Regions from separate parts of the Geothermobacter hydrogeniphilus genome, predicted to be linked through region 2. Evidence: riboswitches for the same ligand, from Rfam matches in the RefSeq annotation. Region 2 holds a riboswitch; the other holds the start of a gene.

Evidence for each region. A riboswitch is a leader RNA that binds a small molecule or an ion and turns the genes downstream of it on or off. The one in region 2 is predicted to bind cobalamin.
Region 1: another riboswitch for cobalamin. It lies ahead of B5V00_RS05090 (ABC transporter ATP-binding protein); the one in region 2 lies ahead of B5V00_RS08440 (cob(I)yrinic acid a,c-diamide adenosyltransferase).

The regions. Positions count from the first base shown of each region.
Region 1 covers NZ_NAAD01000004.1:123,894-131,582, forward strand. Annotated here, with positions in the region: gene B5V00_RS05080 (FecCD family ABC transporter permease) at 1-874, opposite strand, end outside; gene B5V00_RS05085 (ABC transporter permease) at 871-1,611, opposite strand; gene B5V00_RS05090 (ABC transporter ATP-binding protein) at 1,605-2,462, opposite strand; cobalamin riboswitch at 2,558-2,740, opposite strand; cobalamin riboswitch at 2,836-3,023, shown strand; gene B5V00_RS05095 (sirohydrochlorin cobaltochelatase) at 3,144-4,124, shown strand; gene B5V00_RS05100 (NADH-quinone oxidoreductase subunit N) at 4,196-5,614, opposite strand; gene B5V00_RS05105 (complex I subunit 4 family protein) at 5,611-7,104, opposite strand; gene nuoL (NADH-quinone oxidoreductase subunit L) at 7,197-7,689, opposite strand, start outside.
Region 2 covers NZ_NAAD01000009.1:41,796-49,484, reverse strand. Annotated here, with positions in the region: gene thiC (phosphomethylpyrimidine synthase ThiC) at 1-203, opposite strand, end outside; gene B5V00_RS08465 (cobyrinic acid a,c-diamide synthase CobB) at 429-1,790, opposite strand; gene cobC (alpha-ribazole phosphatase) at 2,034-2,636, opposite strand; gene cobS (adenosylcobinamide-GDP ribazoletransferase) at 2,788-3,537, opposite strand; gene cobT (nicotinate-nucleotide--dimethylbenzimidazole phosphoribosyltransferase) at 3,534-4,595, opposite strand; gene cobU (bifunctional adenosylcobinamide kinase/adenosylcobinamide-phosphate guanylyltransferase) at 4,785-5,306, opposite strand; gene B5V00_RS08440 (cob(I)yrinic acid a,c-diamide adenosyltransferase) at 5,306-5,836, opposite strand; cobalamin riboswitch at 5,946-6,065, opposite strand; cobalamin riboswitch at 6,146-6,276, opposite strand; gene B5V00_RS08435 (SemiSWEET family sugar transporter) at 6,333-6,587, opposite strand; gene yihA (ribosome biogenesis GTP-binding protein YihA/YsxC) at 6,584-7,186, opposite strand.

The DNA.
Region 1 (7,689 bases), on a different contig from region 2:
TGCCGACCGGCAGTTCGGCACCGCCGGGGATGATGATGCGGGCCAGGGTGTCGGCGGCGGTCAGCAGCAGGGCGCCGAGCAGAGAGGAATAGAAGAGGTTGTGGCGCATGTCGCTGCCGAACAGGCTGCGGGCGATGTGCGGAACGATCAGGCCGACGAAGCCGATGATGCCGGTGTGGCTGACGGCGACGGCGACCAGCAGGGTGGCGATGACAAAGGCAAAGCTGCGCAACCGATGGACGTTGACGCCCAGGGTCTGAGCCGAATGTTCGTCGAGAGCCAGCAGGTTGAGCTGCAGGGCCCGGCGGGTGAACAGCAGGTAGGCGACGGCAAAAACCGTCACACAGACCAGCAGCTTTTCCCAGTCGACGACGAAAAATCCGCCCATCAACCAGAAGACGATCGAGGACAGGGAATCCTCGAAATAATACTTGGAAAAACTGATCACCGCCGAGGCGACGATGTTCATGACAATCCCGGCCAGGATCATGCTTACCGGGTTGATGAAGCCGTCCCTGCGGGCCAGGCGATAGACCAGCAGCAGCCCGCCCAGCCCGGTCAGCAGGGCAACCAGCGGCACCAGCGACAGGGGAATGCCCAGGGCGATGGCGAGGACCGCGCCCAGGGCGGCCGAGGATGCTGCCCCGGTGGTGAAACTGTCGGCCAGGGGATTTTTCAGGGTCAGCTGGTAGACGCTCCCCGACAGGCCGAGCATGGCACCGATCACGGCGCTGAACAGTACCCGCGGCAGCCGCAGTCCGAACAGGATGTCCCGTTCCACCGCCGTCAGATTGAAGGGATGGATGGTTGTCGAACCGAGCAGGCAGGAGCCGATCAGGGTCAGAACGAAGAGGAACCAGAGCAGCCGTTTCATGCCTGCACCCTGGCGACCACCCGGCCGGCGAGCAGAAACAGGCCGACCAGCATGATCAGCAGCACCGGAAACAGCCCGGTTTCGACCGCAGCCCCCGGCAGCAGGGTCGAGCGTATCAGTCGCGTTGAGTAGGTCAGCGGCGAGAGAGCGGCCAGCAGACGAACCGGAAGCGGCATCTGCGCCACCGGAAAGAAGGTGCCGGAGAGAAACATGATCGGCGTGATCAGAAAGGCGTTCATGGTCGCCTGGTCGCTGTGGTTGCGTACCAGCAGGGCGACCACCAGCCCGAGCAGGGCGAAGATGCCGAGGTGCAGCAGCAGCGCCAGCAGAAACAGTGGTCCGAAGTGCAGTTGCACACCGCACAGCAGGCTGTAGCAGGCGATGACCAGCACCGGGATCAGTCCCCTGGTGATACCGTAGCTCATCTCGCCGACCACGATTTCCCAGCGTCGGATCGGTGCCAGCAGGTATTCTTCGAACACCTTGAAGTAGAAGCGGGCGATGTTGATTTCGGTGGCGATGCCGTAACTCTGGTTCATGCTGCTCATGGTCAGCAGCCCCGGCAGCAGAAAGGCCAGGTAGCTCAATCCGTCCACCCGGGCGTTGCTGCCGATGCCGTAGCCGAAGGCGATCAGGAACAGTCCCGGTGAAACGGCAGCCGAGAGTACGGTCTTGACCAGCTTCCTGCGCAGGATCAGGATCTCCCGCAGATAGATGCCCCGGACGCCGTTCAGCATCGTGCCTCCAGCCGTTTGCCGGTCAGGCGCAGAAAGACATCTTCAAGGGTGGTCTCACGGATGCGCACCGACATCTCCAGTTGTTTCAGTCGTTCGAGGGCCGCTTCCCGGGTGGTGAAAAATTCGTTGTCCAGGGACTCTTCCCGGTAGATGTCGAGGACGAAATGACCGGCCTGCTGTTTCAGCTCGGCCGGGGTGCCTTCGGCGATAATCCGTGCCCGATCGATGATCATGACCCGGTCGGCGAGGCTGTCGGCTTCTTCGATATAGTGGGTGGTGAGAAAAACCGTACACTGCTGTTCCTGGTTGATGCGACGCAGAAAGGCCCACATGCGGCGCCGGCTGTGCGGGTCGAGGCCGACCGTCGGTTCGTCGAGAAACAGGATCGTCGGCTTATGGAGCAGGGCGCGGGCGATGACCAGTTTGCGCTTCATGCCGCCGGAGAGTTTGCCGGCCGGGGTGTCGCGTTTTTCGTTCAGGGCGGCGAAGTCGAGGCAGAAATTGATCCGTTCGCTGAGCTCCCGTCCGCCAAGGCCGAACAAACGGCCGTGAACCCGCAGGTTCTCACGGACCGTCAGTTCCTTGTCGAGGTTATTGTGCTGGGGCACGACGCCGATCATTTTTTTGACGGCCAGTCGTCCCGGGTCGAAGTCTTCTCCACGATAACGGATGTGCCCGCGATCCGGAGAGAGCAGCCCGGTCAGCAGATTGATCGTCGTGGTCTTCCCGGCACCGTTGGGGCCGAGAAAGGCGAACAATTCCCCCCGGGCGACCCGGAAGCTGATTCCGTCGACCGCGCGGGTTTTCCCGAATCGGCGGCAGAGGTCGATGACTTCGATTTCAGCTTGCATAGAAATAAAAAAAGGTCCGCACCACCCCGGCAGGGGCGTGCGGACCTTGCGTTTTTAAGATCCGGGCAGTCCACTTTCCCTGAACCCCGGGGAAGAATGTGGCGGGTTCGTTCCGGCAGGTCTTCTGGCTCGCGAATCATCCTCCGGGCCGCCTTCCCGATCGTATTGATCAGTGGCTGTCGGCCCTTCGTCCTCGCTCACAGCGGCGGGTCCGCGGGGGATTTGCACCCCTCTTCCCTATCAAGCCCCGTCGGGGCACCGGCGAACAGGTATTCTCAATGGTCCGCATTTTTAACATGAAGCAGGTGCCGCTGACAAGGCCGGTATCCCGCCGAGTTCGGGTTGTTGACTTAAGTATTCGAGATCGATAAAGTACCTGACATTGGTTTCAGGTGTCCGCTTATCGTGGATGAAAAGGGAACCCGGTGTAAATCCGGGACGGGCCCGCCGCTGTGACCGGGGACGAACGTCGCATGAGAGCCACTGATCAATGCGATCGGGAAGGCGCGACAAGTAGCTTGATCCGGAAGTCAGAAGACCTGCCTGAAACGTTGTTGATTTCCTGTGGCGCAGGCTGTCAACGGCAGCTGGATTCTGGGATACAGACAGGGAAATCCCGGATCAATTATTTTAATTGGTCCGGGATTTTTTTATTCCGGGCCGTAAACACCGGAGGTCCCTATGAAAAAGTCGGTTGTTTTTACGGTCGCCCTTGCTTTTCTTTTGTCCACCCAGATGGTTCAGGCAGCGGAGTATAAAGTTGTGCACAAAAACGGAATTGTTCTGGCAATGTTCGGCACGACGGTTGAACCGGCGCTGCAGGGGCTGCTCAACATCCGGGATAAAATGAAAAAAGCCTATCCCGAGACCCCGGTTCGTTTTGCTTTCACCTCAAACATCATCCGGAAAATCTGGCAGAAAAGGGCTGCCGATCCGGCCTACATCAAGGCCCATCCGAATATCCCGCCGGAGATTCTTCATGTCCAGGGACCGCTGGCCACCATCGCCAATTTCCAGGATGACGGCTATGACACCCTGGTGGTGCAGCCCACCCATATTGCCCCTGCCGAGGAATTTCTTGACCTGACCGCCTATGTGGATGCCCTGGCATCCATTGACACCATCAAGAAAAAATTCAAGCCGTTCAACAAACTGGTTATCGGCCGCCCCATGCTGGGAACGTTCGGGGTTGAACACCCTTATGCCGAAGATATCAAAACAGCAGTCAGGGCGATGCGGGAGGATGTGGACCGGGCAAGAAAAAATGGTGCCGCGCTGGTCTACATGGGCCATGGCAATGATCATTTTCCCTCGGGTGGCTCCTACCTGCAGTTCGAACACGAGATGAACAAGGTTTATCCCGACGTCAAAACCGTCATCGGCACGGTTGAGGGCTACCCGGCAGTCGAGCAGGTCCTGGAGACGTTGAAAAGATCAGGGGTCAAAAAGGTGGTGATCCGAGCCTTTATGATCGTTGCCGGCGATCATGCCACCAATGATATGGCCGGTCCGGAGAAGGATTCATGGAAATCCATCTTTGAAAAAGAAGGGATCGAGGTTCTTCCCTACCTGCACGGCATGGGAGAGAATGACCGGGTCGCGGATATCTTCGTCAGGCACGCTGCTGATGCTGCCGCGGATGCGGGCATTGTCCTGAAATAGAGACCGCCCGGATGCGGGATCATTTTGTTCAACCCGGCGGTTCAACATCCTGTTGAAGCTGCAGACGCCGATCAGGAGGGTAGAATCAGCGCGATCAGGTCGAACAGCGGTCCCGGATAGATGCCGAGCAACAGGATCGCCAGCAGGCAGACGCCCAGCACGGTGTGTTCACTCGCACTGCCCCGGTCGAGACAGAGATCCCGTTCACGGGCGAGAAACATGACGATCACCGGACGCAGGTAGTAGTAGAGCGAAACCAGCGAGGCGAGGATGCCGAGCAGGGCGATGCCGAGGTAGTCGGCCTTGAGGGCGGCGTGGAAGATGTTGAACTTGGCGATGAAACCGGCGGTCGGCGGGATGCCGGCCAGCGACAGCAGGAAGAAGGCCAGCGCGCTGCCGCGCCGCGGGTGGTGATAGCCGAGGCCGCGCAGATCCTTGTAGTTCTGCGGTTCCTCCCCCTGGATGGCGAAGGCGGTCAGCACTCCGAAGGCGCCGAGGTTGGAGAGGGTGTAGACCACCAGGTAGAAGATCACCGCGCTGCGGCCGGTTTCACCTCCGGCCAGCAGGCCGATGGTGACGTAGCCCATGTGGGCGACCGACGAGTAGGCGAGCATCCGCTTGATGTTGTCCTGGCGCAGGGCGCAGAGGGTGCCGAGGATGATCGAGGCGGCGGCCAGCGCCCAGAGCAGCGGTGCCAGCGCTTCCAGTCCCCGGCCGATGCCGAGCATCAGCGCCACCAGGGCGGCGAACACCGCCCCCTTGGACCCGGTCGAGAGCAGGGCCGTGATCGGTGCCGGTGCCCCCTGATAGACGTCCGGGGTCCAGAGATGGAAGGGCACCAGTGAGACCTTGAAACCGGCGGCACAGAGGATCAGCGCCCAGCCGAGCAGGCCCAGGGGGCGCATCCGGTCGCCTTCGAGCAGCGCCTGGTGCATTTCGGCGAAATGGAAGGTTCCGGTTGCCGCGTAGATCAGGGCGATGCCGAAGCTGAGCAGGCCGGTGGCGACGATGCCCATCACCAGGTATTTCAGCCCCGCCTCGGTGCCGCGCGGACAGGTCTTGTCGATGGCGATCAGGATATAGAGCACCAGGGTGAAGGATTCCAGGCCGACCAGCAGACCGACCAGGGAACTGGCCGAAGAAAGCAGCGCCATTCCCGCGGCGGCGAACAGCACCAGGGCCGGATACTCCCCGGCGGGGAAGCGGCGCGCCCGGCCGTAGCGCGGTGAGAGCAGCAGGGTCATCGCCGCCAGCAGGCTCCAGAGAATGGTGAAGAAACGCGCGTAGGGGCCGCTGCTGAACATACCGCCGACTTCGGCCACCGGCGGCGGGCAGCCGCCGGCGGTGAGGGCCGCCAGCAGGGCGATGGCCACGCCGGCGCCGATCAGGGTGTTGCGCCGCGGCCACCAGGCGCCGGCCATCAAGATCGCGGTGGCACCGAGGGCGAGGATCAGCACCGGCAGCAGGGCGAGCAGTTCGGCGCCGCTCATGGCAGACCTCCGTGGGCGGCGACCAGCGGTGCCGCCTGCTCAAGCAGAATTTTTACCGGCAGATGCAGGTGGGCAAGGAAGGTCTCCGGATAGAGCCCGAGCCAGAGAGTGAAGAAGACCAGTGGTGCCAGGGCCACCACTTCCAGGGTGGTCAGGTCGGGCCATGGATGCCCGGGAGGGCGCTCACCCCAGAGCAGTTCCTGGACCATCCGCAGGATGTAGGCGGCGGCGAACACCACCCCGACGACCGCCAGCGCGCCCCACAGGGGCCGGACCTGGAAGGTGCCGGCGAAGACCAGGATCTCACCACTGAAATTGGCCAGTCCCGGCAGGCCGAGGGAGGCCAGGGCGAAGAACAGAAAGAAGCAGGAGAAGATCGGCGCTTCCTTCCACATTCCGCCCAGCTTGGCCAGTTCGCGGGTTCCGGTACGGCGGCGCAGCATCGACACCAGGGCGAACAGGGCGCCGGTGGTCAGCCCGTGACAGAGCATCAGCAGGATCGCTCCCTCCAGGGCCAGCACGTTGGCGGCCGCCAGGCCGAGCATGATCATCCCGAGATGGGAGACCGACGAGTAGGCGATCAGGCGCTTGACATCCCCCTGGATATAGGCGCACCAGGCGGCGTAAAACAGCCCGACCAGGGCCAGAAACGCCAGCAGCGGCAGGCTGGCCGCGGCACTGGCCGGAAACAGCGGGAAGGCGAAACGGAGGATACCGAACACCCCGGTCTTGAGCAGCAGCCCGGCCAGATCGAGGGAGCCGGCCGCCGGGGCGACGGTGTGCGCGTCGGGCAGCCAGGTGTGCAGCGGCACCACCGGCACCTTGACCAGGAAGCCGAGCATGAAACCGGCGTAGAGCCAGGGTTCCCAGGCGCCGCAGTCGGTGTTTCGGAGGGCTTCAAGGGCGAAGCTGTAGTCGCCTGTCTGCCGGCCGTGCAGCAGGTAAAGGCCGATGATCGCCAGCAGCATCAACAGCGAGCCGGCGAGAGTGAAAAGGAAGAACTTGACCGCGGCATAGACCCGCCGACCGTGGCCCCAGATGCCGATCAGGAAGAACATCGGGATCAGCATCACCTCCCAGAAAAGGTAGAAGAGCAGCAGGTCGCTGGCCAGAAAGACGCCGAGAATTCCCGCCTCCATCAGCAACAGCAGGGCGTAGAAGAAGGCCGGGTACTTTTTCTGATGCCAGGAGATCAGCACCGCGATCACCTGCAGGAAGGTGGTCAGCACCACCATCAGCAGGGAAAGACCGTCCATCGCCAGGGTGAAACGCGCTCCGAGCCGCTCGATCCAGGGGTAGTCCTCGCGCAGGTACCAGCCGGCGGCATCCGGCTGCTGGCAGAACGCCCAGACGCACAATGCCAGCATCACCAGCGTGGTCGCCAGGGTGACCGCCCGGCACAGGTCCGGTTTGCGGCGGAAGAGCAGGCAGAGTCCGGTCCCGGCCAGCGGCAGCAGCAACAGCAATGTCAGAGCAGGAAAGGAGGTCACCTTTTAGCGTTTCCCTTTATCAAGAAATTGATCCACAGTCATCTCACATCTCACATCTCACATCTCACATCTCACATCTCACATCTCACATCTCACCCTTTAACCATCTCCAGCAGAAACCAGCCGAGCATCAGGACCAGTCCCCAGGCGAAGCCGTGCAGGTAGGTGCTGATGCGGCCGGTGGCCAGCTGCCGGGTGCGATCACCCTGTTTCTGGGTTGCGCCGGCCAGGCCGTGCAGGGTCGCTTCGATCACCGTCTGGTCGAGGCCCAGGCCGCAGAAGCGGGCGAGGGCCCGAAAAGGCTTCAGCAGGCTCCATTCAACCAGGCGATCGGCCTGCCAGCCGTGCAACAGGAAGCGTTTGTACCAGGCAGGGCGTTCGCCGGGAAAAGAACGATAGAGTCCGACGGCGGCGAACAGGCCGAGAGCGAACAGGCACACGGCGGTCACCGTCAGCGCCAGTTCGGTGGCATGATCGACCAGCGGTTTCGCTTCACTTCCGGTCAGCAGACGATGCAGCAGTTCCTGCCCGCCCCAGGCCGCTGGAAGATTGAACAGTCCGCCGAACAGGCCGAGCAGGGCCAGT
Region 2 (7,689 bases):
CCGATCGAAGCATTGACCTTGGTCCGCATCCCCTTGCCGATCCCGGCCGAAAGCGGGTTACGGATCGTATTGTTGGGAATGACAACCTTCCCCTCGGCGACCATCTGACGCACGAATTCTTCGCCGAGATTTTCATTCTTCGCCACCGCCGCCATCTGCGGGGTGATGATGCCCTGGCGGGCCGATTCGATCTGGGTTGCCAATGAAACGTCCTCCTCTTTTAATGCTGCCACCAAGACGCCAAGTGCACCAAGAAAACCCTTTTTTAACGGGGAGGTGCTGAGGTGGAGAGGTCGCTGAGAAAAACAAAAATCAGCTTTTGGTTTTAAACCCCAAAAAAAAGATTTTGGCTTTCTCTCCCCCTCTGCCTCTCTCCACCTCCGCGTTGGGGGCTTTTGCCCTTCTTGGTGCTCTTGGTGCCTTGGTGGCTAACGTTTTTTTCTTTCACAAAATCGCACAAAATTCTCCGCCAGCTGCGGGTTGCCGCCGAAATGCAGGTGCACATAGCTGGCGAGAACATTTTTGCAGCTGAATCCTTCGCTCCCCGACGCGGCACCGCCCTTGCGGCGCAAGGCGTAGACACGCGGCACCGAGACGGGCATCTCGAGTGCAGAGTAATGAAACTCGTGACCGCGGGCAACGGTTCCCGCCGGCCCCAGCGGGGTATCTGCCGTAAAGGTCACTTCGCGATAACCCAGGGATTTTCGCTTTCCAAGCAGCTTTGCCCGGGCCGGGAAAATGCCGCTCAAGGGTTTATCGTTCAACCCTTCGCAGAGCAGCAGCAACCCACCGCATTCGGCGTAGATCGGCAACCCGGCTGCAGCTGCCGTCCGCAGTTGGCCGATCAGTTCGCCATTGTCCCCGAGCCGGTCGAGGAACAGTTCCGGATAGCCGCCGGGGAGGTAGAGGCCGGCAAGATCCTCCGGCAGCGTGTCGGCCAGCGGCGAGAAGAAAACCAGTTCGGCACCGGCCGCCGTGAGCAGCTCGAGGTTCTCCGGGTAACAGAAGCAGAAAGCGGCATCACGCGCCACCCCGATGCGGACACGGCCCCTCCTCCCCACCCCATCTCCATGAGGAAGGGATTGACCGAAGACCGGTGCCGGGGCATTTGTCTCCCGCAGCCCGCTGAGCAACCTGTCAAGATCAAGATGGTTCTCAACCAGGTCCGCCAGGGCGACAAAATCGGCAGCCTGTTCCGCCGCCGTCACCAGCCCCAGGTGGCGCTCCGGCAGGGCGACACCGCCCTCGCGCGGCAGGCAGCCGACCACCGGCGGCAGCCCCGGCGTTGCGGCGACAGCCTGGCGCAGCAGCTGCTCGTGGCGGGCGCTGCCGACACGGTTGAAAACCACCCCGGCAAACCGCAGCCGTGGATCGAATTCGACAAATCCCTTGATCAGCGCGGCGGCGCTGCGCGCCTGGGAGCGGGCGTCAACCAGCAGCAGAATGTTCCCCTCCAGCCAGCGGGCGATCTCGGCGGTCGACCCTTCATCCGAATCTCCCGAAGCGCCGTCGAACAGTCCCATCACCCCTTCGATGACGGCGAGATCGGTACCGGCGCTGCCACGGGCAAACGTTGAACGCACCGCCGGTTCTCCGCACATCCAGCCGTCGAGGTTGCGGCTGACCCGTCCGCAGGCGGCGGCGTGATGGCCGGGATCGATGAAATCCGGCCCGACCTTGAAGGGCGCGACTTCAAGCCCGCGCCGTTTCAGGGCCGCCAGCAACCCGAGGGTCAGGGTGGTCTTGCCGCTGCCGCTGGCCGGCGCGGCGATGATCAGGGGTGAGAGCATTTCAATCGAAACCTTTTTGGAGCCACCAAGACACCAAGGACACCAAGGACAAAATGCTTAAAGAAAAATTCATTGGCCTGCCTGCGCTTCCCAAAAATCACCGGCGAACCTAAGGGTGCGCCTTAGATTTTTGAAAATCGTATCCAGGTCAAGCACTTGCTCTCTCCATCAAACAGAAACTCACTGATTCAGGTTTTATTGAGATTTTCTTGGTGCTCTTGGTGGCTTGGTGGCTACCTTTTTTTAACCGTTCAAAAGCTGCACTGTGGCATAACCATCGGCCCAGTAATCGATGACATTCAGGCAACCGAAGCTCTGCTCGATGTGGAACATCCTTTCCAGCGGCGCGCCGATGGCGTCGAGCAGGATCACCCGGTTGACACCGCCGTGAGCGACGATAACGATTTCCTCACCGCGATGGTGTTCGATCAATTCGGCGAGCAGAGGACGAACCCGGTCCGCCATCTGCCGCAGGCTCTCGCCCCCTTCGACCTGGTAATGGACCAGGTCGTCAAGCCGGGCCTGCCATTCGTCCGGCCAGCGGCTGCGGATTTCGTCCCAGGTCAGCCCTTCCCATTTGCCGATATGCAGCTCCCGCAGCTCTTCGAAACAGGTCGGCCGCAAGTCATGTGCAGCGGCAACCAGTTCGGCGCCGAACCGGCAGCGGCTCAAGTCACTGCTATAAACTGCGGCCAGGTTTTTCCCGGCCAGGCGCTCCTTCAGCAACCCGTACTGGGCCTGTCCCCTTGCCGTCAGGGACACATCATTCTGACCGTTGTAGCGCCGGACGCCATGCCCCTCAACCTCACCGTGCCGCACCAGGTAAATCCGCGTCTTTTCAGTCATCACGATCCCCTTCTTTCCAAAGCCCCCCGGGCCGATCAAAAATGTCCGAATGCAAGGCGCCCGAAGTCCTGTGGAATAAGGCGTACCTGAAGGTACGTCGTTGACACAGGATGAGGGCAACGCCGCAGGCGGGCGTTTTTCATCGGCCCTTTCACACCACCGCCAGCACCAGGATCAGGCTCAGCACCTCGACAATTTCAGTCGCCGCTCCGAGAACATCTCCGGTCACGCCGCCGAGCCGGGTGTCAAAATAACGGATCAGCACCACGGCCGCCAGACCCAACAGAAAAAGCAGGAGGACTCCCTTCAGACCGAACAGGATGAAACAGGCGAGCAGCAGGGTCGCGGTTGCCAGCAGAGTTTCCCTTTCCCCGACCTGTTCGACAAAAGCCGCCGCTGTCCCTTCCGGCCGCAGGTAGCGACAGAAGGCCGCCAGCACCACCTGGATCCAGCGTCCGGCGCAGGGCATCAACAGCAGGGCGGCCTTCTTGTGCTCAAGCGGAACATTGTAGAGGCTCAGGTACTTGAGCAGCAGCAGCATCACCACCCCGACCACCGCCATCGCCCCGACCCGGCTGTCCTTCATGATGTCCAGGGTACGCTCACGATCACCGCGACCGCCGGCGAGACCATCGACCAGGTCGGCGATACCGTCAAGATGCAGCGCCCCGGTAACGAGGATCAGCACCAGTACCAGCAGGCCGTCAAGTACCGGCCGCGGAATCAGGGCGCCGAGCAGCCAGTCGATAATCACCAGGCCGAGTCCCATGGCCAGGCCGACCGCCGGGAACAGTCCCATGCTGCGCGCCAGCCTCTCTGGAGGCATGTCCAGTTCGCGCACCGTCGGCAGCACGGTCAGGAACCCGGCCGCGACGCGGAAATCATCCCACTCCCGTTTCACCGATCGCCCCCTGCCGATACCCCGGCATCATCGAAGGTGCGGATTTCCCGATAGGCGCGCAGCGCCCCCTCGATCAGGCTCATCGCCAGCGCGCCGCCGGTCCCTTCACCGAGCCGCAGATCAAGATCGAGGATCGGCTGCTGACCGATACGCTGCAGCATGTGCCTGTGGCCGATCTCCACCGACTGGTGGGCGGCGAAAATGTAATCCCTGACCGAAGGATGCAACTCCGAAGCAATCAGCGCCCCGGCGGTTGAAATGAAGCCGTCGACCACGACCGGCAGACCGGCCGCGGCACACCCCAGCACCAGTCCGGCGATACCGCCGATCTCGAAACCGCCGACCTTGGCCAGCACGTCGACGGGGTCTCCGGAATCAGGCCTGTTGATCTCCAGACCACGACGGATGGCGGAGAGCTTGCGCGCCAGGCCAGCATCATCAATGCCGGTGCCGCGATGGGTCAGGTCTTCAACCGGCAGCCCGGAAAACGCAGCGAGAATCGCCGATGAAGGGGTGGTGTTGCCGATCCCCATATCGCCGGTACCGACCAGGTCGATGCCGTCCTCGGCACAGGAAAAGGCCAGCTCGATGCCGGTCACGAGGGACGCGACAGCCTGTTCACGGCTCATCGCCGGACCTTCAGCAAGGTTGGCGGTGCCCCTGGCGACCTTTTTCTGCAGCAGGCCGTCCAGCGGCGGAAAGTCGTAATTGACGCCCATGTCGACGACAATCACTTCGGCACCGGCGTGTCGCGCCAGGGCATTGATGGCGGCACCGCCGTCAATGAAATTGAGAACCATCTGCGGGGTCACCTCGGCGGGGAAGGCGCTGACCCCTTCGGCGACCACGCCGTGGTCACCGGCAAACGTGAAAACAACCTTCCTGCGAATATTGTCGCGACCGGTGATGGCAACATAACGGCGGGCGAATTCCTCCAACCGGCCGAGGGACCCCTGCGGCTTGGCCTGGCTGTCGATACGCGCCTGGGCCTCAGCGAGTTTCTCATCAGCGACCGGCTTGATGCGGTCGAGGGCGGTATGAAGATCAATTGACGGCATGAAACATTCTCCTGATTCAGACCTGAATCAGTGAGCTCCTTGTCGGCGGACAGCACAAGTCATTGACCTGCCTGAGCTCCCCAAAAATCACCAGCGAACCTGTGGGTGCGCTGCAGATTTCTGAAAATCTCATGCAGACCAGGCACTTGCATTCTCCATCCAGCAGAAACTCACTGATTCAGGTCAGGGTTATTTCAATCGCAGCGGCAATCCGCTGGCCAGCAACCAGGCCTCGTCCGCTGATGCGGCGAAAAGCTGGTTGACCCTGCCGGCGAGGTCACGAAAGGTGCGCGCCAGGGCATTGTCGGGGACAATGCCGCTGCCCACTTCGTTGCTGACGACGAAGACCGGGATATCCAGTCGACGCAGGGTTTCGATCAACTGCTCCGCCGCGGCGATCACCGGAACGGGCTGTTCGCCGGCAGCGAACAGCTGGTTGGTCAGCCACAGAGTCAAACAGTCGAGCAGCACTGCCGAGCGGCCCGGGGTGACATCGGGCAGCCGGGCAGACAGATCAAGCGGCTCCTCCAGCAGCGCCCAGCGTTCACCCCGCTGCTGCTGATGCAGGGTGACGCGCTCCGCCATCTCCGCGTCCTCAACCCGGGCGGTGGCGACATAGAGCAATGTCCCCGGCAGTTCCTCGCAGCGCCGCTGGGCATAACTGCTCTTGCCCGAACGCGCCCCGCCGGTAATAAAAACCAGGCGCGACATCAGTATTCTATCCCCTTTCGGGCTTTGATCCCCTGTTCGTGTGGGTGTTTTACCAGTTGCATACAGGTGACCAGGTCGGCACGTTCAAGCAGTTCCACGGGAGCCCGTCTCCCGGTGCAGACCACCTCCAGGGCGGCCGGCCGCTGATCGAGGAAACCGGCGAACCGCTCGAAATCGAGGTAGCCGCGATTGAGACAGCCATGAATCTCATCGAACACCACCAGCTCGATATCACCGGTCCGCAGTCGCTGCGCGGCAAGGTCGAAGGTTGCGGTGACATTGGCCCGCATCTCTTCAGGATCGACCTGCCGGCCGATCACCCCTTTGGCGGCATCGATAATTTCAAGTCCGGTCTGTTGCTCCAGAATGATCAACTCACCCGAACGCGGTACGGCCGGTTTGAGGAAACGCACCAGCAGTGTCCGCAGCCCCTGGCCGAGGGCGCGCACCAGCAGACCGGTGGCGGCGGTCGTCTTGCCCTTGCCGTCCCCGGTATAGACCTGCAGCAGTCCAACCCTGTCTGCCGACATGAAAAAACCCCGCACCTGTCAAAGGGGTCCGGGGTCCGCTGCCATCTGTGGCTGGCGCTGCCCGGACCTCTCCCGCGAAAAATCCAGCATCCATCTGCATCCGGGCAGGTCTCCTGGCTTACGGATCATCCTCCGGCCGCGCCTTCCCACCGGATTTCTCCGGCAGTGGCTCTGGTACCCAGTACCTCGTAAAACTTCGTAAGATTGCGCCGGGATTTGGCGAGCCGGCAAGGCGCACTTTCAGTTACATAGCCGTAGCTATGCAACTGAAAAGTGCAACGTAGTCGGCGCGGCAAATAAACCAGCAGAATACGATAAGTATTATGGGGTACTGGGTACTAGCGGCGTTCGTCACCGTTCACAGTTGCGGGGCAGCGAGGGACTTGCACCCTCTTCCCTATTCTTCCGCCGTAATCTCTACGGCGGACACCCAGGTTATGTCAGGCGTCCATAACTAACAGAGGGGTACGACCGGTGTCAACGGATTCACCCGGATTCAGCGGTAGATGAGCTTGAGTATCAGCAGCAGCAGAGTATTGCCGGTCGCCAACAGGTTGATGATGATAAACACCGGGTCACCGGCGAGAAAGGCATAGGTGGTGTAGAAAAGACCGCCGATGAAGATGATCAACAACATGAAGAGTGACAGGTCGTGGGTCGAGCGGGTACGGAGAACCTTGATGATCTGCGGCACGAAACCGAAGGCGACCATCAGTCCGCCGATCAGCCCGATCCACTGGTAGCCGTTCATTCCCCGACCTCGCCATCCAGGCCAAGAGCCTCGACGATCCGCTCCCAGACATCCTCGCGCCCCTCCCCGGACAGGGCCGAGAAGGAACTGAAGGCATCGGCCGGCAGCCCGGTCGTCGCCAGAATCGGTTTGAGCTGTTTCAGCCGTTGGCTGCGCTTGACCTTGTCGATCTTGGTGATCACCGGGATGGTCGGAATCTGCAACTCCTCCAGCCAGTCAAGCAGCTGCAGGTCCTCGTCGTTGGGAACCCGGCGGCAGTCGAGCAGCCAGACCACGCCGCGCAGGCTGGCACGCTGTGCGAGGTAGGTATGCACCATCGGCCCCCAAGCTTTTTTCACCTCCGGCGGCACCTTGGCAAACCCGTAGCCCGGCAGGTCGACCATACAGAACTGGTCGTTGATGCGGAAGAAATTGAGCAACTGGGTCCGGCCCGGTGTCCGCGAGGTGCGCACCAGCTTGCGGCGACCGACCAGGTTGTTGATCAGGCTGCTCTTGCCGACGTTGGAACGCCCGGCAAAAGCGATCTCCGGACCCTGCTCGGGCGGGTAGTTGCCCGGTCGGGTGGCACTCTGGATAAATTCGGCAGAACGGATGTGCATGGTCGGCTCCGATTACGGGTTGACGCTCTCTCCGGGCGGACTGTAGCACGGCGCCCGGCGCGGCTACAAGCGATTCAGTCCCACCCAAATCCACCGGCTGTTTTGTGGACCGAGGGTGGCGGAACTGGTGGAGATGCGAGGCGCCGCGCCGACTCGGGCGTAGACGTAGCCGAGCTACGTTGAGCACCGAAGCGGTGAAGGCAACGAAGCAGATTCAGCCGTAACGACAGCCGAATCCCGAAATTGCCGGTGGATTTGGGTCTCACTCCCGGGGTCGGTACAAAGAGTGAAAAATCATTGATTTTTTTTTGCGGAATTGCTAAGCATACAGAGATTTTCCGGCATCAGCGCCTTCCGGGACAGTTTGTTCCCGCAGCAGGATGCCGGAGCGATCACCCGGGAACCGCCCGGGCACACGGTTCCCCCCGGTCATACTGCCGATTGTCGCCGGTCCTTACCGGCCTGAAATAACCCTGACGAGGGTACGAATTCCTTTGAACATC